DNA from 2 places in the Williamsia sp. MIQD14 genome. Region 1 is predicted to be linked to the other one. Evidence: predicted binding sites of a transcription regulator. Region 1 holds the regulator's gene; the other holds the start of a gene.
What was found. Region 1 encodes HspR, which represses chaperone genes until heat shock. Its sites were predicted from a motif close to ANNTGAGTNNNNNNNACTCANNT; they were not measured.
Positions count from the first base shown of each region.

Region 2: a site for HspR is predicted at 4,730-4,752, ahead of lon (endopeptidase La). Genes of this name have one in related genera too.

Region 1 covers NZ_JBPFDG010000001.1:768,701-780,247, reverse strand. The annotation lists gene ACQ7HM_RS03360 (heterodisulfide reductase-related iron-sulfur binding cluster) at 1-1,680, opposite strand, end outside; gene ACQ7HM_RS03355 (acyltransferase) at 1,807-3,066, opposite strand; gene ACQ7HM_RS03350 (alpha/beta hydrolase family protein) at 3,251-4,258, opposite strand; gene dnaK (molecular chaperone DnaK) at 4,501-6,357, shown strand; gene grpE (nucleotide exchange factor GrpE) at 6,354-6,959, shown strand; gene dnaJ (molecular chaperone DnaJ) at 7,107-8,303, shown strand; gene ACQ7HM_RS03330 (heat shock protein transcriptional repressor HspR) at 8,303-8,710, shown strand; gene ACQ7HM_RS03325 (alpha/beta fold hydrolase) at 8,720-9,574, opposite strand; gene ACQ7HM_RS03320 (MerR family transcriptional regulator) at 9,631-10,053, shown strand; gene ACQ7HM_RS03315 (HNH endonuclease) at 10,036-11,340, opposite strand; gene ACQ7HM_RS03310 (LuxR C-terminal-related transcriptional regulator) at 11,461-11,547, opposite strand, start outside.
Region 2 covers NZ_JBPFDG010000001.1:1,331,926-1,343,472, forward strand. The annotation lists gene ACQ7HM_RS05810 (alpha/beta hydrolase) at 1-61, opposite strand, end outside; gene ACQ7HM_RS05815 (ArsR/SmtB family transcription factor) at 118-447, shown strand; gene ACQ7HM_RS05820 (cation transporter) at 438-1,127, shown strand; gene ACQ7HM_RS05825 (SDR family oxidoreductase) at 1,191-1,892, shown strand; gene ACQ7HM_RS05830 (tautomerase family protein) at 1,919-2,341, shown strand; gene lon (endopeptidase La) at 2,400-4,718, opposite strand; gene ACQ7HM_RS05840 (hypothetical protein) at 4,897-5,091, opposite strand; gene ACQ7HM_RS05845 (CGNR zinc finger domain-containing protein) at 5,117-5,662, shown strand; gene ACQ7HM_RS05850 (hypothetical protein) at 5,659-6,537, opposite strand; gene ACQ7HM_RS05855 (hypothetical protein) at 6,534-7,028, opposite strand; gene ACQ7HM_RS05860 (hypothetical protein) at 7,099-8,313, opposite strand; partial or broken gene ACQ7HM_RS05865 (trypsin-like serine protease) at 8,842-9,078, shown strand; gene ACQ7HM_RS05870 (TetR/AcrR family transcriptional regulator) at 9,103-9,684, opposite strand; gene ACQ7HM_RS05875 (DAPG hydrolase family protein) at 9,796-10,752, shown strand; gene ACQ7HM_RS05880 (DUF427 domain-containing protein) at 10,796-11,296, shown strand; gene ACQ7HM_RS05885 (LLM class F420-dependent oxidoreductase) at 11,301-11,547, shown strand, end outside.

The DNA of each region.
Region 1 (11,547 bases):
CTGCGGCGCGGTCGCGAACAGCTCACCCAGGGTGCCGATGTTCTGCTGGGCCAGCATCTGGAACAGGAACTCGTTGCCCGAGCGGCGCGCCGAGTCGCCGGTGCAGGTCTCGCCCTCACCGAGGACGAGGAAGTTCACCGCGGCGATGTCGAGCAGCTCGGCGACGGCCTTCGTGGTCTTCTTGGCGCGGTCCTCGTAGGCGCCGGCGCAGCCGACCCAGAACAGGTACTCGAAGCCCTCGAAGGTGTCGACGTCCTTGCCGTAGACGGGGATGTCGATGTCGATCTCGTCGATCCAGTTGGTGCGATCCTTGGAGTTCTGTCCCCAGGGGTTGCCCTTGTTCTCGAGGTTCTTGAACAGTCCGGCGAGCTCGGAGGGGAAGTCGGACTCGATGAGCACCTGGTAGCGGCGCATGTCGATGATGTGGTCGACGTGCTCGATGTCGACGGGGCACTGCTCGACGCAGGCACCACAGTTGGTGCAGCTCCACAGGGTGTCGGTGTCGATGACGCCGCCTGCGCCCTCACCCTCGCTGGGTCCGACGAGCGGACGGGCGGCCTCGGCGCGTGCCGCGGCCGGGATCTTGTCGAGCCGGGCCTGATCGACGTTGCCGTCCGCGTCGACGAGACCGACCTCGTCGCCGGCGGAATCGGTGCGACCACCGGCCAGCAGGTAGGGCGCCTTGGCGTAGCCGTGGTCACGCAGTGAGGTGATCAACAGCTTGGGCGACAACGGCTTCCCGGTGTTCCACGCCGGGCACTGACTCTGGCAGCGACCACACTCGGTACAGGTGGTGAAGTCGAGCCAGCCCTTCCAGGTGAAGTCCTCGATCTTGCCCGCGCCGAAGGCGTCGACGTCGGGGTCGGCCTCCTCCATCACGAGCAGCTCACCGCGCGACATCATCGGCTTGGCCGCGCCCAGGGCGACGCCACCGTCGTCCTCGCGCTTGAAGTAGATGTTGAAGAACGCCGAGAAGCGGTGCCACGCAACGCCCCAGGTGATGCGGCGGCCGACCACGGCCAGCCACACCATGCCCGACAGCAGCTTGATGGCGGCGAAGATCGACACCAGCAGCGGGCTCTCCGGCAGGATCTTCGCGACCTGCATGGTGAAGAAGTCGGAGCCGACGTGTGCTTCGCCGAACGTCGCGATCTTGCCGGCCTTGACGAAGATCATGCCCAGGCCCTCGAGCAGCACGACGGCCTCGACGAAGTACGCCGCGAGGAAGTTCGATCCGCCGAACCGCGAGAGACGCTCGGGCACGCGCGGGTGGTTGAGCTGGCGGATGATCATCAGGGTGACGATGCCGACGACGGTGCCGATGCCCAGCAGCTCGTCGAGCAGGTGCCACACGAAGGTGTCACCGAACAGCGGCCAGTGGAACTCCGGGTCGAACGTCTGGCCGTAGGCCTCGAACCACAGCAGCGAGCCGACGACGAAGCCCATCATCACCAGCCAGTGCGCCCAGCCGACGGTGCGGAACTTGACCATCCGCGTGTGGGCCACGAACTCGATCATCATCTGCGTGAAGCGGGGGATGACCGGCGTCAGCCGGGTGGTGTCGCGCTGTCCCTGGGCGATGGTGCGGAGCATCTTCCACACACCCGAGAAGAACAGCGCCCAGCAGCCGAGGCTGATGAGTGCTGCGATGGAGCCGATCGTGATCGTCGTGGCGCTCAAGGCGAGGGGCCTTTCTCTCCAGGGCGATCGCGGCCGATGCCCAGGTGTCCTTGCCTAAACGTTAAGGCCTCGCGGCCGGTGTGCGCAGCGAAGGTTCACCTAAGTTCTCACCTGGGGTGATGTTGGTTACCCGCGAGTAGGTTCGAGCGCTCGCTCGGTACCCTTCCGGCCCGACCCCGCCGACGACCGATCGGGGCGAAACGGAATTCTCGGGCGGCCCGTCAGATACAGCGCAAGGGGCGCGCGACGCAGCACCTCGGCGACCACGAGGGTGATCGCGACGGTCAGCAGGTAGACCACGATCGTGGCCCACGGCACGCCCAGGTGCTGCTCGAACCACCCCTTCGAGTGCACGTCGATGCGCGGCAGGATCAGCAGCTGCAACACCAGGACGTGGGCCAGGAAGATCGCGAACGACCGGTTGGAGGCATAGGCGACGACGCGGTTGAACCGCGGTGTGCGATCGCGGCGGTCCGACCAGCGCACCGCCACGCTGTAGAGCGCGGTGATGGCGAAGAAGATGAAGGGCTGCAGCGTCGGGTTGAGCGCGAACCCCGCGTCGACGGGGGTCTGTCCGCTGTCGACGCGCTGGGCGTAGGTCACGTAGGCGAAGACAGCACTCACGAGGAGGCCGACGAGGATCCACCACCCGTGCGAACGGACCCACGCGTCGACGCGCTCGCGGTGGACGGCCGCGACGCCGCCGAGGAACACGAAGAACTGGTACGGGATGAAGGTGGAGTACGCGTGCCACCAGTTGACGTAGAGCCAGCTGCCCTCCGGCGCGCTGAGGTGGTTGAGCGACCACAGGATCGCGAGCTGCACCGCGCCACTGACCACCAGCAGTGCCAGGTGGTGTCCTCGTGTGGCCCGGACGATCCACAGGATCACCGGGAACAGGACGTAGAACTGCATGATCACGAACAGGAAGTAGAGGTGGAAGCCGGCGGTGCCCCACGCCAGTCCGCTCCACAGGGAGTCGAGGGAGAACGGCAGTTGCGACCAGCCGCTCGCCGCCACGACCGAGAAGGTCCAGTAGACGACCGACCAGATCACGTACGGGATGGCGACGAGCTTGAGGCGGCGGCGCCAGAACCGGATCGACGCGAAATCGGCCTTGTCGTAGTTGCCGAACATGAGCACGAAGCCGGTCAGGAAGAAGAAGGCGTTGCGGGTGAAATGCCCCCACATGCCGAGTGCGTTGGTCGCGAACGAGGTGTCCGACGCGTTCGTGTTGGTCAGCACATGACAGAAGATGACCAGCAGGAACGTGCTCCCGCGCAGGAAGTCGAGCTGGTGGAGGTGGCCCCGACGTGTGCGCGGCGCCGACTCGGCGACCGGTGCGGTCGCCTGTCGGTTCGCGGTGTCGGCGAGCGTGGACGTCACTGATCTGCTCGCAGGGCCGGGGTGAGCATCGCCGCGACGCTACCAGTGGCATCGGAACAGACCCAGAATGGTGATCTGGGCCACCAGAGCATCCGGTCGGCGACGTCGTCGGCTGGTGTCATGGTCACCAGGATGGCGGGCGGACCTGTGAACGAGCTGTCAGGCCGATGCTCGTGCGGTGGGTTCAGGGAATGGCGCGGGCGGCCGAGACGATGAGGTCGACGACCCGCGGGAACGCGGACGAGGTCGAGGTGACCAGCGCGGAATGGCTCTGTCGCGGCAGCAACAGCAGTCGGGGACGGCCGCCGGCGCGGGTGAGGGCCTCGACGTAGGTCGTCGACTGACTCGGGCGCACGACGGTGTCGGCGGTGCCGTGCACCACCGTGATCGACGCGCTCGGGTCGAGGTTCTCGATGGGGTCGACAGCCCGATAACGGTCGGGTACCTGCTCCGGCGTGCCCCCGAGCGCGCGGATCACCCGTCGGTCGCCGGTGTCGGCGGCGGCCCGCATGTTCAGGGGACCGGCCAGCGAGATGATGCGGGTCGGGCGCCAGATCGCTCGGGCCGGTGGGGGCTGCGACGGGTCCGGGCGGCGGGTTCCCGCCCACACCGCCAACTGCGCGCCGGCGGAGTGGCCGACGAGGGTGCTGTCGGCGGCGGCGATGGCGGGGTTGCCGGCGAGCACGGTGGGCACGAAGTCCACACCGGCGGCGACGTCGGTGAACGTCGACGGCCAGCCGCCGCCGGACCCGAGCCTGCGGTATTCGAGGTTGTAGACGGCGAGTCCGCGTGCGGCGAGGGTGCGGGCGAACGGCACGAACGTCCCCGCCCCGTAGCGCGAGTTCCACCCGCCGCCGTGCACCAGCACCACCAGCGGGAGTGATCCGCGGGCGTGCGGGCCGGGCGGGAGGAACAGGTCGCCGTAGTCCTGGCTCGGGTCACCGGCGGTGGCGTCGAGATAGACGTACCGACGCACGGTGACCGCGCTCATCGCCGCGAGGGCGGGAGCCGACGCCGTGCGCGACGCCTCCGCCGAGGCCGCGCTCGACTGCGCGTGGCGACCGCTCCCGCTGGTCACGGGCAGTGCGACCGCGACCGCGATCGCGCTCACCAGGGCGATCACGCCGCACAGCGCGACGAAGCCGCGCGGGTCGACGACCGACCGACGGCTGCGGGGACGGGGACCGATCATCGGCGCCGACGATACCGCCGGGGCGGTGCGGGTGCCGGGAACAGATTCCGGGGTCGCGCCGTTGGACACTGCGAAACCTGAGTGACATCGACTCAATGAAGTTGACGACCTGTGCGACGACAGGTAGTAGTTGAGTCATCCGCGCTGAGGTTCTCGGACAACCGGATGGACGCCCATCCGGATCGGCAAAACGGAGAAAGCAACGCCGCGCCCCGCGCGGCATCGTCAAGGAGGCAACAAACATGGCACGTGCTGTCGGTATCGATCTCGGCACCACCAACTCGGTGGTGTCGGTTCTCGAAGGTGGAGAACCCACCGTCATCGCCAACGCCGAGGGCTCGCGGACCACGCCGTCGGTGGTGGCCTTCGCGCGCAACGGCGAGGTCCTCGTGGGTCAGCCCGCGAAGAACCAGGCCGTCACCAACGTCGACCGCACCATCCGCTCGGTCAAGCGCCACATGGGCGAGGGCGAATGGTCGCAGAAGATCGACGACAAGGACTACACCCCGCAGGAGATCAGCGCCCGCACGCTGATGAAGCTCAAGCGTGACGCGGAGAGCTACCTCGGCGACGAGGTGACCGAGGCGGTCATCACCGTCCCCGCGTACTTCAACGACTCGCAGCGTCAGGCGACCAAGGAAGCCGGCCAGATCGCCGGGCTCAACGTCCTGCGCATCGTCAACGAGCCCACCGCGGCCGCGCTCGCGTACGGCCTCGACAAGGGCCAGTCCGAGCAGACCATCCTCGTCTTCGACCTCGGTGGCGGCACGTTCGACGTCTCGCTGCTCGAGATCGGCGACGGTGTCGTCGAGGTCCGCGCGACCTCCGGTGACAACAACCTCGGCGGCGACGACTGGGACCAGCGCATCGTCGACTGGCTCGTCGACAAGTTCAAGGCGCAGAACGGCATCGACCTCACCAAGGACAAGATGGCGCTGCAGCGTCTGCGTGAGGCGGCCGAGAAGGCGAAGATCGAGCTGTCGTCCGGTCAGAGCACCTCGATCAACCTGCCCTACATCACGGTGGACTCCGACAAGAACCCGCTGTTCCTCGACGAGCAGTTGTCGCGCAGCGAGTTCCAGAAGATCACCTCGGATCTGCTCGAGCGCACCCGTGCGCCGTTCCAGGCCGTGATCAAGGACGCGGGCGTCGCGGTCGGCGACATCGACCACGTCGTGCTCGTCGGTGGCTCGACCCGTATGCCCGCCGTCAGCGAGCTCGTCAAGGAGCTCACCGGTGGACAGGAGCCCAACAAGGGCGTCAACCCCGACGAGGTCGTCGCCGTGGGTGCCGCACTGCAGGCCGGTGTGCTGCGCGGTGAGGTGAAAGACGTTCTGCTGCTCGATGTCACGCCCCTGAGCCTCGGTATCGAGACCAAGGGTGGCGTCATGCACAAGCTGATCGAGCGCAACACCACCATCCCGACCAAGCGCAGCGAGACCTACACCACGGCCGAGGATTCGCAGCCGTCGGTGCAGATCCAGGTGTACCAGGGTGAGCGTGAGATCGCGTCGCACAACAAGCTGCTCGGATCGTTCGAGCTGGCCGGCATCGCGCCTGCGCCCCAGGGTGTCCCGCAGATCGAGGTGACCTTCGACATCGACGCCAACGGCATCGTGCACGTCACCGCGAAGGACAAGGGCACCGGCAAGGAGAACACCATCCGGATCCAGGACGGCTCGGGCCTGTCGAAGGACGAGATCGACCGCATGATCAAGGATGCCGAGGCCCACGCCGACGAGGACCGCAAGCGCAAGGAAGAGGCCGAGACCCGCAACCAGGCGGAGTCGTTGGTGAACCAGACCGAGAAGTTCTTGAAGGAGAACGAGGACAAGGTTCCCGCCGACGCCAAGGAGAAGGTGGAAGCCGCCATCGCCGGCGCCAACGAGGCGCTCAAGGGCACCGATCTCGCCGCGATCAAGACCGCGGTCGAGACCCTGTCGACGGAGTCGCAGGCCCTGGGACAGGCGATCTACGCGAACGCCGCGGCCGAGGGCGGCGCCGAAGGTGGCTCCGGTCCGGCCGGTGGCGCCGACGACGTCGTCGACGCCGAGGTGGTGGACGAGCCCTCCGACACCGATTCGGGTGAGAAGAAGTGACGGCGGATCAGCAGGGCACACCCGAGACGCCGGGCGACCCGGTCGACCTCGGTGAGGTGACCCCCGACGAGATGGCCGCAGCGGCCGCCGACGCGGCGGACGCCGCACCGGCCGAGGCCGCTGCTCCCGACGCGGTGGCCGACGGCGACACCCCCGAGGTGTCGCCCGAGGAGGCCCAATCCGCCAAGGAGGCCGAGTTGTTGGCCGACCTGCAGCGATTGCAGGCCGAGTACGCCAACTATCGGCGTCGGGCGGAACGGGAACGTCAGGGTGCGGTCGAGCAGGGCAAGGCGACGTTGATCAACGCGCTGCTGCCCACGCTCGACGACCTCGACCGGGCCCGGGCGCACGGCGATCTCGAGGCCGGTCCGCTCAAGGGTGTGGCCGACAAGATCGCCGACACCCTGAAGGCCCAGGGGCTGTCCGCCTTCGGCGCCGAGGGTGACGCGTTCGATCCGGCTCTGCACGAGGCCGTGCAGCACGACGGTGACGGCGCCAGCCCGGTGATCGGGGCGGTCTATCGACAGGGGTATCGCCTCGGCGACCGACTGTTGCGGACCGCGATGGTCACCGTGACCGACGGTGCCCCCGCCGACGCCTGAGCAGATGACACCGACCTCGCGCCGCCGCGACGACCCCACCGGGTCCGTCCGGCGGTGCGAGGTCCGGTTTCGGGGCATGATCACGACCAACCACAGAACGCTCGCCCGTACGGGCGACCATCATCACGAAAGAGGAGGTGACGCCCTATGGCTCCACAGAGGGAATGGTTAGAGCACGACTTCTACAAGGATCTGGGCGTCGCTTCGGACGCTTCGGCCGACGCCATCAAGAAGGCGTACCGCAAGCTGGCCCGGGAGCTGCACCCCGACGCCAACCCGGGTGATGCCGCGGCGGAGGAGCGATTCAAGAGGGTGTCGGAGGCACACAGCGTGCTGTCCGATCCCGCGAAACGCAAAGAGTACGACGAGACGCGGAGCGCGTTCGCCGGCGGACGTTTTCGCGGCAACGGCGCGGGCGGCGGGTTCCCGGGCGGTTTCTCCGGAGGTGGCCGGGCGACGCCCGGCGCCGGTGGTGGATTCGACGTCGGTGACCTGTTCGGCAACGCGGGTACGACCGCGGGCGGCGACGGCGCGTTCGGTGACCTGTTCGGGGGGCTGTTCAACCGGGCACCCCGGACCGCCACACGACCACGTCGGGGCAACGACCTCGAGACGCAGACGACGTTGTCGTTCCGCGACGCCGCGCTCGGCACCACGGTGTCGCTGTCGCTGACCTCGCCGTCACCGTGCACGACGTGCCACGGCAGTGGCGCGAAACCCGGCACCAGTCCCAAGGTCTGCTCGACCTGCAACGGTGCCGGCGTCGTGAGCCGCAACCAGGGTGCGTTCGGGTTCAGCGAGCCCTGCGCCGACTGCCAGGGCACCGGCTCGCGCATCGACGAGCCGTGCTCGGACTGCTCGGGCAACGGCGTCACCGTGCGAACCCGCACCATCAACGTCCGCATCCCGGTCGGTGTCGAGGACGGGCAACGGATCCGGCTCGCCGGGCAGGGTGAGGCCGGGCTGCGCGGAGCGCCGTCGGGCGACCTGTACGTCACCGTCACCGTCCGCCCCGATGCGGTGTTCACCCGTGTCGGCAACGACCTCAAGGTCGAGTTGCCGGTCAGCTTCGGGGAACTGGTGCTCGGCGCGACGGTGTCGGTGCCGACGCTGGAGGGGACCGTCGGGGTGAAGATCCCGCCGAACACCTCCGACGGCCGGACCCTGCGGGTACGCGGTCGCGGTGTCACCAAGCGTGCCGGCGGTGCCGGCGACCTGTTGGTGACCGTGAAGGTCGCGGTGCCGAAGAAGCTCGATGACACCGCCGTCGAGAAGCTCCGCGAGTACGCCGACGCCGAGCGCGCCAGCGGTTTCCGGCCGAGGGACGGATGGGGTGATCAGTGATGAGCCGATCCACCAACGGGGGCGACGACGAGGTCTTCATGATCTCCGTCGCCGCCGAGCTCGCGGGCATGCACGCCCAGACCCTGCGCACGTACGACCGCCTCGGTCTGGTGCGTCCGCAGCGCGCGGCCGGCGGCGGTCGGCGGTACTCGGCGCGTGACGTCGAGTTGCTGCGCGAGGTGCAGCGCCTCTCGCAGGACGAGGGTGTGAATCTCGAGGGCATCAAACGCATCATCGATCTCACCAACCACGTCGACGCCCTGGCGCAGCGCGTGCGCGAACTCGAGGGCGAACTCGCCTCGGCTCGCAACGATCTGCGTCATCGGGCGCACGGCGGCGAGCTGGTCCCCGTGCCACGCACCAGCGCTCTCGTCGTCTGGCAACCCCGCAGCAAACGCAGTCGCTGATACGTCGCATCACGCGGCGTCGAGCCACTCCTCGATCGCGGAGATGACGCGAGCCGGTGATTCGACGGGCGCCAGGTGTCCCGTGTCGTCGAGGACTATCGGCGCGGTGCGGCCCGGTAGGAGTGCGCGGAGTCGGTGTGCCTGATGCACGGGGATCCACGGATCGTCTGCGCCCCAACCGATTGCGACGGCACACTTCGTGTCGGCGAGCCGCTCGGAGATCGATCGGGTGTGCGCGGGATGAAGTGACGCGATCTGCCGATAGAAGGCGCTCTGTCCCGACGGTCCGGTCCACGGGTGTGTCAGCGCGGTGAGCCATTCGTCGCCCAACGCGCCGTGGGCGGCGCCCGCGATGTACTCGCGGACCAACGACCGATGCAGTGCCGCCGGCAGCTGCGCAAACACGTCGCCGTGCGCTCGCACCAGGTCGAAGAACGGTGATCCCCACGGATCCAATGTCACTGCGTCCCACAGGAACAGGCCTGCGTAGTCGGCGCCGTGCAGCAGGTGTGCGCCGAGAGCCACCGCGCCACCGATGTCGTGGGCGACGACGTGTGGCCGGACGAGATCCGACTGCGCGAGCAGCGTCGCGAACCGTGACATCTGCGTTCGCAGATCGAGTCGCACATCCTCGCCCCGACTCGAGCGGCCGTATCCGGGCATGTCCCACAGGAACACCCGTCGTCGCTCGCTGATCGCGTGTCCGACGTCAGCCCAGATCCGGGCGGACCACGGTGTGCCGTGACAGAAGACGACGTCTCCCGTCGACGGCACTCGACGGTGTCCCAGGAGATAGGTGGCGACGGACGCGCCGTCGACGGTGAGGTGCACGGGATCGGGCAGGGTCGGGATCGGCATGCTCATGGACACCGAAACTAGGACTTCATGCCGACCTGAGGTCAAGCTGCGAGAATGCGCCCATGAGGATCGGAGAGGTCGCTGATCACGTCGGTGTCGCCGAGCACGTGCTGCGGCACTGGGATTCCGAGGGGGTCGTGGTCGCCGACAGGTCCCCGTCGGGCCACCGCCGCTACACCGACGAGCACCTCCGCCGCCTCGAGGTGGTGCGCGCCTGTCAGCGCATCGGTATGAGCCTGCCACAGATCAGACAGGTACTCCATCGTAGGTCGCCCGACCGGACCAGAATGCTGAGAGACCACCTCGACCGTCTGCGGGAACAGCAGCAGCGACTGGCCCGTGCCGAACAGTTCCTGACCCATGTGATCGGGTGCAGACACGATCTCGTGAGCGTGTGCGACGAGTGCTCGGGTTTCGCGCAGGACCCGCTCGGCGCCTCGGGGTCGTCGGCGTTGCGCCGACCGCCGTCACGCGGCGTCGAGTAGCGCCCGAAGTTGTCGTTCGATAGGACTGACGGGTTGGTCGTGGTGTCCTGGCGGCGCAGGGGCCCGCGAGACGTGACTGTGCCCGGTGGGTGTGGTGAGAGTGGCTGTGTGCCTGTCGGTGATGACGTGCCAGCCGGGGTTCTGTTTGGCGCGGTTGTGCGCCACGCACATGCCCAGGCCGTTGCCGGCGCTGGTGTCTCCGCCTGCTGAGTGCGGTTGGGCGTGGTCGTATTCGGCGATTGGCGCATCGCAGTACGGGATGCGGCAGGACTGGTCGCGGACGTCGAGGAAGTGCTTGAGCCCGGTCGGGAACTGTCTTGCGACGGAGTCCATGGCCACCAGAGCGCCGGTGGACGGCGCGGCGTAGATCCGTCGCAGCGTCGAGGAGGTCTCGGCGTCGAGCGCCGTCGCCACCATCGCCCGAGCGGTGTCGGCCGCTATCGGTCCGTAGCCGGTGACGTGTGCTGCGGCGGAGCTGTCACCGAGCAGGATCTCGTCTGACATCACGACGTTCACCGCCACGGGAAGTGCACCGGTTGTCGTGGCGCCGGTGACTCGTTCGACGAGGGCGTCGGCCATCACCTGTGCGTGGGTGCGGTCATCGCTGCCGACGGTGGCGTCGGCATGCCGCTTCAGCGACCCGTATACCGAGATCCCCGACACCAGCGGCAGCAGCGCCGAGAGTCGCACCATCCCGTCCGGCGCCGGCCGGGTACTGACGCGACGGTCGGACTGCGACAGGGAATGGCGGTCGACGACGGCCTGCGGATCGAGCTCATAGGCAATCCTTTTCACCTCGGCATCGAGTGTGCGGTCCCCGACACCCTCGAGCGCGGACGTCTCGGCGCAGATACGGCGGTCGATCTCGCTGCGGTCGTGTGCGGTGAGATGCGCGGTCTCCCGCACCAGGATCGTCGCCCGCCACTCGGTCAGCGCACCCGACGCCAACGCGGCACGCGTGTGCGGCATCTCGCGCATCAACGCCCGCGCGAAACCGAGATACCGGCCACCGGCCGACCCCGACGCCTTCCGCGCCAGAGCGACCTCGGCCGCCAATCTGCGGCCCTGCCGTACAACCGGAACACCGGCCGCTGATTCGGACTCAAGGCGTAATATCTCGAGCCGCATCGTCTCAGTGGCCTGAGCTGCAGCACATCCGGCCTTGATCGCCTCCAGCAGCGAGATCCGATCCACCGCTGCAGCTTCGTCGGCGACGAGAGGCAGGACCGGGAGGGACGACAGGAACGATTGCAGCGCAACCACTCCCGCGTCGTGCGTAGCGTCCATGATCCCCCGAACGATCTGTCAAATACATGTTCGAGTATAGCGGTCGTGTCCGACACGCGCCACGAATCATCGGGGGTCTGTGGACAAGTCCGTGGCGAGAAGAAGTGCAGCCCAACGGGTTCAAGGGTGCGACGCGGTGGTACCGAAGCCTGCGGCCCGCAGCGTCGACAGGAGCTCGGATCGCGAACCGGAGCCGAGGCGCCGACG
Region 2 (11,547 bases), 560 kb from region 1:
TCGCCAACGCGGTCACCGGGGCCGATGCGGTCTGTACTTCGGGACGATCCGCCATCACCATGGGCTCATCCTAGGGAAGGCCCCATCGGTACAGCGAACCCTGTATCGTCACGGGCCATGACCACCGCGCTGCGTCACGACGCCCTGGCCCGTTTCGGGTACGCGCTGTCCGACGCGACCCGCACGCAGATCCTGATGCGCCTCGCCGACGCGCCGGGGTATCCGTCGGATCTGGCCGTGGAGATCGGGGTGTCGCGGCAGATCCTGTCGAACCACCTCGCGTGTCTGCGCGGTTGCGGACTGGTGGCCGCGACGCCGGAGGGCCGCCGCACGCGGTACGACCTCGCCGACGCCCGTGTCGGGCGCGCACTCCACGACCTCGTGGGGGTCGTGCTCGCGGTCGACCCGGCGTGCTGCGCCGACTCCGACGCGCAGGGATGCTGCTGATGACGATCCGGGTCGAGACGACGGCGACGACCGAGCGAAGGGCGCTGTTGTCGCGACGCATCCGTTGGTTCGTCGGGATCACCATCACCTACAACGTGATCGAGGCGGTCGTGGCCCTCGTCGAGGGCACGCGGGTGTCGTCGACGTCGCTGATCGGTTTCGGGCTCGACTCGGTGATCGAGGTGTCGTCGGCCGCAGCGGTGGCGTGGCAGTTCGCCGGGACCGATCCCGAGGCGCGGGAGAAGGTCGCGCTGCGCATCATCGCGGTCTCGTTCTTCGCACTCGCCGCCTACGTCGCGGTCGATGCCGTGCGCGGACTCCTCGGTGCGGCCGATGCCCGGCACTCGACGGTCGGGATCGCCTTGACCGCAGTGAGTCTGGTGGTGATGCCGGTGCTCTCGTACGCACAGCGCCGTGCCGGCCGCGAACTGGGTTCGGCATCGGCGGTGGCCGATTCGAAACAGACACTGCTGTGCACCTACCTGTCGGCCGTGGTGCTGGTGGGCCTCGTCCTCAACGCGACCCTGGGGTGGTCGTGGGCCGATCCGATCGCAGCGCTGGTGATCGCCGCCATCGCGATGCGCGAGGGGCGCAACGCGTGGAGGGGTGAGTCGTGCTGTGCACCGGTGCTGCCCGGTTCGGCAGCGACACCGGAACGCGCCTGCGACTGCTGCGACTGACGCTTGCGCCGCCGCTGCTTCCCGGCCTAGTCTGACTCAAACAAACTAGAGTCAGGAGTGGGTATGACGAGAGTGGCCGATGCGGTGGTGCTGGTGACCGGGGGTAGGCGCGGCCTGGGCGCGGCTCTCGTCGACGAGGTGCTCGCGCGCGGCGCTCGGGCCGTCTACTCGACGGCGCGCACCGAGTTCGCCGACGACCGACCCGCGGTCACGACCATGGCCCTCGACGTGCGGTCACAGGACTCCGTCGACGCCCTGGCGGACAGGGCGACCGATGTCGACATCGTCATCAACAACGCCGGGGTGCTGCTGCCCGCGCCGTTGCTCAGCGGAGAGTTCTCCGACATCGCAGACACGTTCGAGGTCAACGCCTTCGGACCGCTGCGCATCACGCGGGCGTTCGCGCCGATCCTGGCGCAGCACGGCGGCGGAGCCGTCGTGAACGTCCACTCGGTGCTCTCCTGGCTCGCGGGCAGCGGCGCCTACGGGGCCTCGAAGGCGGCGATCTGGTCGATCACCAATTCGCTACGCACCGAATTGGCTGCACAGAACACCCAGGTGCTCGGGGTGCACGCCGGGTTCATCGACACCGAGATGGTCGCCGACATCCCGATGGAGAAGACCTCGCCGGCGATCGTGGCGAGCCGGATCCTCGACGCCCTGGAGGCGGGGGAGCGGGAGGTGCTGACCGACGACATCACCGTGGCCGTCAAGTCGATCCTGTCCGGACCGGTCGACGACCTGGTCTTCACCGCCGCCCACTGATCCGACCCGCGACAGGAGACACACCCATGCCGCTGTGGACCATCCACCACTCACCGGGAATCTTCACCGACGAGGACAAAAGGGTTCTCGCCGAACAGATCACCGACCGCTACGAGTCGGTGGGCCTACCCCGCTTCTACGTCGTGGTGATCTTCCGGGAGGTCTCCGCCGCTGACATCTTCGTGGGCGGCACGTCCGCGCCGCGCACCGCGCGGATCGAGATCGCCCACATCGCCCGACATCTCCCGGACTCGGCGAGCCGTCGACGCACGGCAGGCTGGGTCGGCGACGTGCTGTCGCCGTATCTCGATCGCGATGAGATCCACTGGGAGTTCCACATCGACGAGACCAGCGAGGAGCTGTGGATGATCAACGGACTCGTCCCGCCCCCGGCACGGTCGGAGGCGGAGAAGGCGTGGGCCGTGAACGGACGTGCGGCGCCCTACTGACCCGCCCCTGCCGACCGGCGCCCCACCGTGGTGGCGGGGCGCCGGTCGGTCTGCGGCCTCAGGCCGCGGCGGTGACCTCCACGTCGACGTCCTCGAGAGCCGCGAGGATGATGTCGGCGACGTCGGTCATGGGCCGCACGTCGACCGCCTCGAGCACCTCGGCGGGCACGTCGTCGAGGTCGGGTTCGTTCCGGATGGGGACGAACACCGTGGTGAGACCGGCCCGCTGGGCCGCGAGCAGCTTCTGCTTCAACCCACCGATCGGGAGCACCCGACCGTTGAGCGTCACCTCGCCGGTCATCCCGACCTCGGCGCGCACGCGACGGCCGGTCGCCATCGACACGAGCGCCGTCACCATCGTCACGCCTGCCGACGGTCCGTCCTTGGGGGTGGCGCCCGCAGGGACGTGGATGTGGATCTTGCGATCCAACGCCGCCGGGTCGACACCGAGTTCGGTGGCGTGTGAGCGAACGTAGGACAGCGCGATCTGCGCCGACTCCTTCATCACGTCGCCGAGCTGGCCGGTCAGCGTCAGCCCCGCATCACCCACGGTCGACGACGCCTCGATGAACAGGACGTCGCCACCCATGCCGGTGACCGCCAGACCCGTTGCCACACCGGGCACCGCGGTCCGCTCCTCCGACTCCGGGGTGAACCGGGGCCGGCCGAGGTAGTCGACGAGATCGGGCTCGTCGATCACCAGCGCGGTGTCGTCCGCGGCCAGTTTCGTAGTCGCCTTGCGCATCGCCTTGGCCAGGAAGCGCTCGAACTGCCGCACGCCCGGTTCCCGGGTGTAGTCGGCGGCGATCTTGCGCAGCGCCTCGTCGGTCACCGTGACCTCGTCGGCGGTGAGGGCGGCGCGGTCGCGCTGGCGGGGGAGCAGGTAGTCCCGCGCGATGGCGACCTTGTCGTCCTCGGTGTAGCCGTCGAGGGTGACGAGTTCCATGCGGTCGATCAGCGCCGACGGGATCTGTTCCACCACATTGGCCGTCGCGAGGAACACGACATCGGAGAGGTCGAGATCCAGGTCGAGGTAGTGGTCGCGGAACGTGTGGTTCTGCGCCGGGTCGAGCACCTCGAGCAGGGCCGCGGCCGGGTCGCCGCGCTGATCGGAGCCCACCTTGTCGATCTCGTCGAGCAGGACAACGGGGTTCATCGAACCGGCCTCGCCGATGGCCCGAACGATGCGGCCGGGCAGCGCGCCGACGTAGGTGCGACGGTGACCGCGGATCTCGGCCTCGTCGCGCACGCCGCCGAGGGCGACGCGGACGAACGTGCGGCCCAGGGCCCGAGCCACGGATTCGCCGAGCGAGGTCTTGCCGACGCCGGGAGGGCCGGCGAGCAACATGACCGCACCCGAACCGCGTCCGCCGACGACCTGGAGACCACGGTCGGCCCGACGCGCACGCACCGCGAGGTACTCGACGATGCGATCTTTCACGTCCTCGAGGCCGTGGTGATCGGCGTCGAGGATCTCGCGCGCCGAGGCGATGTCGGTGGAGTCGGTGGTGGTGGTGTCCCACGGCAGGTCGAGGACGGTGTCCAACCAGGTTCGCAGGTAACCACTCTCGGGCGACTGCTCGCTGGAACGCTCCAGTTTGCCGACCTCCCGCAGCGCCGCCTCACGCACGTTGTCGGGCAGCGTCGCCGCCTCGATACGCGCGCGGTAGTCGTCGGAGCCGTCGGGCTCACCCTCGCCGAGTTCCTTGCGGATGGCGGCGAGCTGCTGACGCAGCAGGAATTCCTTCTGCGTCTTCTCCATGCCGTCGCGGACGTCGCCGGCGATCTTGTCGTTGACCTCCACCTCGGCGAGGTGGTCGGTGGTCCACGTGATCAGGGTGCGCAACCGCTCGACGACGTCGGGCGTCTCGAGGAGCTGCCGCTTCTGCACGTCGGTGAGGTACGACGCGTACCCGGCGGTGTCGGCCAGGGCCGAGGGGTCGGTCAGCTTGTTCACCGAGTCGATGACCTGCCACGCCTCGCGGCGCTGCAGCATCGCCAGGACGAGCTTCTTGTACTCGCCGGCGAGGTCGCGGGTCTCGTCGGTGACGGTGGGCTCGGCGGCCTCGTCGACCTCGACCCACAGGGCCGCACCCGGTCCGGTGGTGCCCGAACCGATGTGCGCGCGCACCTCGCCCTTGACCACGGCGGCGTGTTGTCCGCCGCCGAGGCGGCCGACCTGCACGATCGACGCGATCACGCCGTATGACGGGTAACGGTCGTCGAGACGCGGCGCGACCAGCAGTTTCTGCGAATCGGTCGCCTGCGCGGCGTCGACGGCTGCACGCGCGGAGTCATCGAGCTCGATGGGGACCACCATGCCGGGCAGCAGGATGGGATCGGTCAGGAACAGGACTGGCAAGCGGGTGTCGCTCATTCTTCCTCCAGGGGTGAGTCTGACTCGCTCAACTGACCCGGGGATTGATCTGTTCCCGCTCAACTCCGGTGTTCGTCGTGAGCAGAACCGGTCGTGGCCGGCCCGCCGGCGCGGAGATCGTCCGTCCTGGGGGCCACCTCGGGCAATGTGCCCGAGGTGGCGTCGTGGTCGGACGATCTCAGTCGCGCACGGGGGCGCTGACCGCGGTCGGGGGCACGTCGGTCCGGGTCGCGATGTCGATGCGTCGGGTGCCGCAGTCGTCGCAGCGGACGTAGAGCACCGTTCCGTCGCTCGTTCGATGGGCGGACTCGGTGAGCCACGCGTGCTCGTGGGTCGGGCTGCGGGTCGAGTTCTCGGTCGGTGTGGGATGCATGCGTCCACTGTGATGTCATGGTCTTGTGCATCTCAACCCTTACGGCGAATACGCGGTCCTCCTGGCGGAATCGTTGGCCAACGACTGGCCGGACGACTGCGCCGGGATCGAGGCCCGCGCACGTGAGTTCGGGATGACAGGGCGTTTCGAGACCCGCAGCGACGACCACGCGCGGACCCGCGAGGTGATCGACGAGTGGCTGCGGATGGTCGATACCCCCACCGAGGACGAGCGGGCGCGTCTGCTCAACGAGACGATGAGTGTCGCCGCGGCGTATCCGCGATTGACCAACCACGACGACGAGGGGTGGCACCTGCACTATCGCGATCGGGATCAGTCGCTCGCCCATGTGCTCACCGCGGTCATCTCGGTCGGGACGGCGCTGCACCTCACCACGCGCGGGATGCACCGCATCGGCCGTTGCGCGGCCGGCCTGCCCGGTGGCGGCGAGTGCGACAGGGTCATCGTCGACGTCAGCCGCAACGGCACCCAGCGGTACTGCTCTGTGCGATGCGCGAATCGTGCTGCGGTGCGCCGGCATCGAGCTCGGGCGTCGTCGGTGCGGCGCTAGGAAGCGTCGTCGGAGACGATCGCGTCGATCGTCCAGCGATCGGCTCCGTCCGACGAGACGTAGAAGGCGTCGCCGCGTGCGACGTCGGCGACGGCCACCGGGGTGCGGACCCGGACGTCGACGAGGACGCGCGCGGCCGAATCGGTGAGGGTGACTCGCGCGCACCAGGCGTCGGTTCCCTGGGGCAGCGCGGAGATCCAGCGCTGCAACTCGATGACGGTGGGGACGGGGGCGGTGTCGGCGATCGCCGCGCGCGCGGCCACCGGCGACCTGTCGGTGATCGCCGCCGCGAGGAAGGTCGCGACCGCGCCGGTCGGCGAGGTCGGATCGGCCCGCTGGTCGATGGTGGTCACCGCGCCGTCGGTGCCGGTGGTGCAGAACGGAATCTGCGGACCGTCGGCCGGAGCGGCACCGTCCTGGGCCGGCACGGTCGCATTCGCGCCCGAGCCCGCTCCGGACACGGTGGTACCCGATCCGCTCGAACCCGATGAGGTGGCAAAGACGATGGCGCCCGCGGCGATCCCGGCGACGACCACCACAGCGCCGGCGATGAGAGCGACGCGACGCCGATTGCCGCCGCGGGACCGCCGCCGCCCGCGTACCGCGATCTGTTCGAGGGTCTCCGACCAGTTCGACGACGGGTCGGTGGACATCGGCACCCAGGGCGGGGCCTCCGGTGAACCCCGTGGTGGTCCCGGGTCCGCGGCGGTGAACCACGGGGGCTCGGGCGGGGTGACGCGCGGAGGGGGAGCGTCGGCCGGACCCGGTCCCGGCTGCCGGGCGAACGGATCGGTGTCAGGATCGACCGGAGGTCTCGCTGACGGATCGGGGTGGTGGGGCTGGTCGTCGGGTCGGTGGTCGGGGCCGTCGGTCACTGGTCGACCACGCCCGTGATCCGCACGTCACCGGGAGGGCCCGTGACCGTCGCGCGGAGCCGATACTCGTTGGTCCCGCCGGCCGGGGGCTGATAGGTGAGGGTGAGCAACACGGTGTCCGGCCGCGTCTGTCGCATCCGCAGACAATAGGTGGTGCCGGGCGGATACCCGTCGAGTGCCTGTGAGATCAGCTCCGGGGACGCCATGGCCGCACCCGTCGCGACGGCGTCGGTGGCTCGGGCCTTGTCGCGGCCGGTGATGACGGCCCAGTGGTAGTCGGCGACCACCGCCACCGCCGAATCGTGCCCACCCTCACCATTGGTGACGGTTTCACCGGGAGCCGCGGTCGACGGGTCGCACCGCAGCGGATCGATCGCGGGAATCGCTGCCGCCGAGGTGGTTCCGGACGGCATGGTCACGACGGGGGCGGCCCGCGAGTCGTCGCCACACGCGGTGAGGACCAGGAGTAGCGCGGTGACGGCACACACCACCAGGCCACCCGGTCTCGCCGGGTGGCGAGAGGGTGGCCTGGTGGCGTGGTCGCACGTCATCGCGTGGGTGTCACTGTCGGTGTCGGCCCCCCGCCGGCGCACCGACGTACTGCGGGTAGGAGATCTCGAGACCCGGGAACGCACGCTGGGCCTCCTTACCGAAGTTGATCACCGCGGCCGTCACCGAATCGCGAGCGGTCTGGGCGAACACCCCGGCTGCCTTGAACGGCGCATCAGCCGCGTCGTGGTCGATGTCGATGGGCACGTTCACCGCACCGATCTTCACCTGACCCTTCACGTCACCGTTCTTGGCGACCACGTAGTCGACCTTGTCGTTACCGGGCAGGTTCGAGCGGTCGAGGTGCAGCTCGTATTGGTTGGCGTCGGGGTTCGGCGGAGCCGGCTTCGACTTCCGCGGATCCTCTTGCGTGGCCCCACCCAGCGGTGCGTTCGGATCGGCACCCGGGTCACCGGCGCCGACCGCGTAACCGATCGCGCCGCCGATGACTCCGCCGACTGTCGCACCGAGGAGACCGCCACCGGCGGCACCGGCGATGGCGCCGACCGCAGGGCCTGCGGCGAGGCCGATGAGGGCGCCTTGGCCCGCGAACAGCGTTGCCGTTGCCGGAGCCGCGGGCCCGCCGATCACGGCGCCCGTGATCGCACCTGCAGCGGCACCGACTCCTGCACCGACCGGGAGACCGATGATTGCACCGGCAACCGTGGCCGGGATGCCGAGTGCGACAGCTCCGGCAGCACCGCCGACGAGAATGCCGACGGTGGTCGACGCGGCGGTACGGGCGGCCTGGTCCTTCGGGAAGCCGATGGACTCGTAGTAGGTCGCGGTGCGGGCCTCGATGGTCGCGGCCTGGCCGTTGAGGTTGCGGGCGTCGGCGTCGGAGAGGAACGCCGGCTGCGGGGTGCGGAAGTTACCGAGCTTGATGATGCCGGGCCGGGGCAGCACGGGGTTGACCGGCTTGGTCGGCTTGGGCGCGGTGATCGTCGGCGGGACCGGGTTGTAGGTGCCCGAGTAGACCGGCGGCGTGTAGCCGGGCGAGTCCTCGTAGATGACCGGCGCATCGAAGGTCGGCGCGGGGATGATGCTGCGTCCCTGCACGGGCGGAGGCGTCGGCGCGGGGGGAGGAGGCGTCGGCGTGGCAGGGGCGATGCCCGGTGCCATGTCGGTCGACGGGGGAGCTGTGCCGGGGGGCGCGGCGAACGCCTGACCCGCGGTACCCGCGGCGATGGCGGCGGCGAGCATCACCCCGGCGGTCGTCCGGGTCACCCTCTGCGGATGGTGAAGCGACACGGTCACTCTCCTCGTGATCGGTCAGGCGCCGGCAGGGGCCGGCGACGGCGGGTCGAGCGAAAAGGTACACGGCGGCGTGTGGCCTCGGCGTGCCCACGAGCGGGCACGACGATCCCGGCGGGTGATCGATGAACACCCCTCCGAGAGCGCACGGACAGCTCTCGGGAATCACCACGTCGGAAGCATGTGAAAGGAAGTCAATCATGGGCTTCTCCGCTGCTCAACACGACCCTGTGCATAAGTCCGAATACGGATCGCGGTGATCGGATCCGGCCGACGTGCTCGTGGAGGAGATGACCGACCGTCCCGCGGGCTCATCCGCCTCACAGTGGGCGTCGTGGACCGGTACGGGCCTCGTCGGTGTGGCGAACGGTGTCGATGATGACCGGTGTTCAGGAGGCGTCGTGAGGGGTGTGTGTCGTGGTCGGCTGACCGCCGTGGTCGTGGCGGTCGCCGCGGTGGCGGGGATCGTCGCGGGTCCGACGGTGGCGTCGGCGATGTCGAACGGCGGGAATGGTGTGCGCGCAGTCGCGCCCAGGTGTCCCATCGGTGCAGGCGGGTTTCGGCGACAGCGGCGGCCCGATGGTGATCGGTGACGGCGCGCGGGCTCAGCTGTTCGGGATCTTCAGCTTCGGTACCGAGACCGTCGCCGATGTCTTCACACCGGGGTTCAACGCGGCGACCGACGTTCGCGTCGCCGCCCTCCGCTGGCCGGCACTACGGGCGCACCTGCATCTGTGAGGCCGTACCCGCGTCTGTAGGGGATCAACGCGGAACGATGAGGTGGGCGATCTCGAGGATCTGATCGTCGGTGAGGGGCGTGGACCCGTACAGGGTCTGGCGATTCATCAGGCCGTCCACCGCGAGTCGGAACAGTTCTGCGGTCACCTCACTCGTGGTGCCCCCGGCCGTCTCGAAGCCTGCGCGCACCAGCTGCACGAACCCGGCCTGTTGCCTGTCGAAGGCGTCGCGGAGTTCGTCGTTCGTGCGTGCCTCGCCGCGCAGGTGATGGCGGGCCACGATGCGGTCGCGGTTGGCGTCCGACGTCATGTCGGTCACGAAGCCCACGAGGGCGGACACCACGTTCTCGTGCGTCCACGTCTCGATCGCGAAGTGGCGGGCGGCGGTCTCGAGGTCGCGCCGGAACACCTCTTCGAGGGCGAGTGACAGCAGTCGGGCACGTGACGGCGCGTGATAGTTGACCGCTCCGGCGCCCAGGCCGGCGGCGGCATCGACCGCGCGGTGGGTGAACCCGCGTGGTCCGCGCTCGGCGAGGACGGTCACCGCGGCAGCCATGATCACGTCGCGCCGACCGGGCCGCTCGGCACTGCTCTGGGCTTCCTCCACGACCAAGAACTTACGGTCCGATATCGGCCACCGACAATGCAGCATCGATCGCCGCGCACGTCGGCGACCGGATCGTTGACCGAGTCGGCGTCGACGACCTATGCTCAACAGATGTTGAGAACCTGGAATCCGAACCGGCGCACCCTCCTCGGCGCGGCCGGTGCCGGGGTGGCGGCGGCCACCATGTCGCTGGGGCGCGGCCCGGTCGCCGGGGCGGCACCGACGGGATCGTCGGAGGGGCCGATCACGCAGAGTTGCTCCGAGCGCTACGTGGGGTACCGCGAGGCCGATCAGGCCACGCCGTACGCCAAATACTTCACGGGCCACACCGATCCGGCGCCGCAGGTGGTGCGCACCGCATTCGACGGGCCACCACTGCCGCCGGCGTCGATCCCCGAATTCGGTCGCCTCACCCGCGATCTCGGTCCGTCGGGGTACTCACCGATCGAGGTCGGCTACGGCCAGCGGTCCGACGGGGTCCTCTTCGTCGCATGCCGCACCGAGATGCCCCGCGTGACCGCGGCGATGTGGGACTGGTGGTTCGGCTGGCACTCCATCGAGTCGGCGCGCTACAAGCTGTGGCACCCCGACGCCCACGAGTACGCGGCCCTGCGGGAGAACCGCACGACGGCCCCGATCTCCGACAAGGCCAAGTACATCGGCAACACCAGCTACGTCGACGAACTCGTCGGACCGAAGCTGCAGCAACTGGGCATCGACTTCCGCGATCCGGTCGCCAACGGGTTCACCGTGCCCGCCGATCAGACGATCATCTATGGCCGTGTCGGCAGCAGCATCGCCCCGGTCGACCTCGGCTGGCTCGCCCACCAGGTGCGGCCGGTCCCCGGCGGCGCGGAGATGCGCAGTCGCTTCTACCTCAACATCCGCGGCCTGCACGTGCCCGATCTCCCGCAGGCGGCGTGCGCCGTGGCCCGCGGGGCGTCGGTCGATCCGAGCGACCTGTTCCTGGGCATCGATCTCGCCCGCGACCTGCTGATGCACTGCGGTCAGGAGATGAACCACCTCGCACAGTTCCTGCCGGAGATCTACCGGGAGTTCCGCGTCTGAACCGACGCCGTCGCGGGGTGTTCTGCGTCCGTAGAGTGGTCCCATGATGCGTCGACCCACGCCCGACAAGCCCGCTCCCGGACAGGAATCGGTGTGGGATTACCCGCGACCGCCACGGCTGGAACCGTTCTCGGGATCGATCACCATCTCCCTCGGCGGCATCGAGATCGCCTCGACGACCACGGGGTGGCGGGTGTTGGAGACCAGTCACCCGCCGACCTACTACCTGCCGCGCGAGGCGTTCGTCGACGGCGTACTCCGCGAGACCCAGGGCGCCTCGTGGTGTGAGTGGAAGGGCGAGGCCTCCTACTTCGACCTCGTCACCCCCGAGGCCGGGGCGCCGCGCGCGGCATGGACATATCTCGACCCGACACCGGGTTTCGTGGATCTGCGTGGCGCGATCGCGGTGATGGCCGCGCAGGTCGACCGCGCCACGGTCAACGGCGAGACGGTGACACCGCAGCCGGGTGGCTTCTATGGCGGCTGGGTCACCAGCACCGTGGCCGGCCCGTTCAAGGGCATCCCCGGATCGATGGGGTGGTGACGGCATGAAACTCGCTGTGCACCTGGCGAACATGACCCTGCCCGGCGGGCCGGCCGCACTGGGCCCGGCGCTCGCGGGCGCGGCGCGCGCGGCCGATCAGGGCGGCGTCGAGACGCTGACCGTGATGGACCACTGGTTCCAGATGGAAAACCTCGGCGGACCGGACGAGCCCATGCTCGAGGGCTATTCGGTGCTGAACTTCCTCGCCGGACAGACCGAACGGATCCAGCTCGGCACGCTGGTCACCGGCA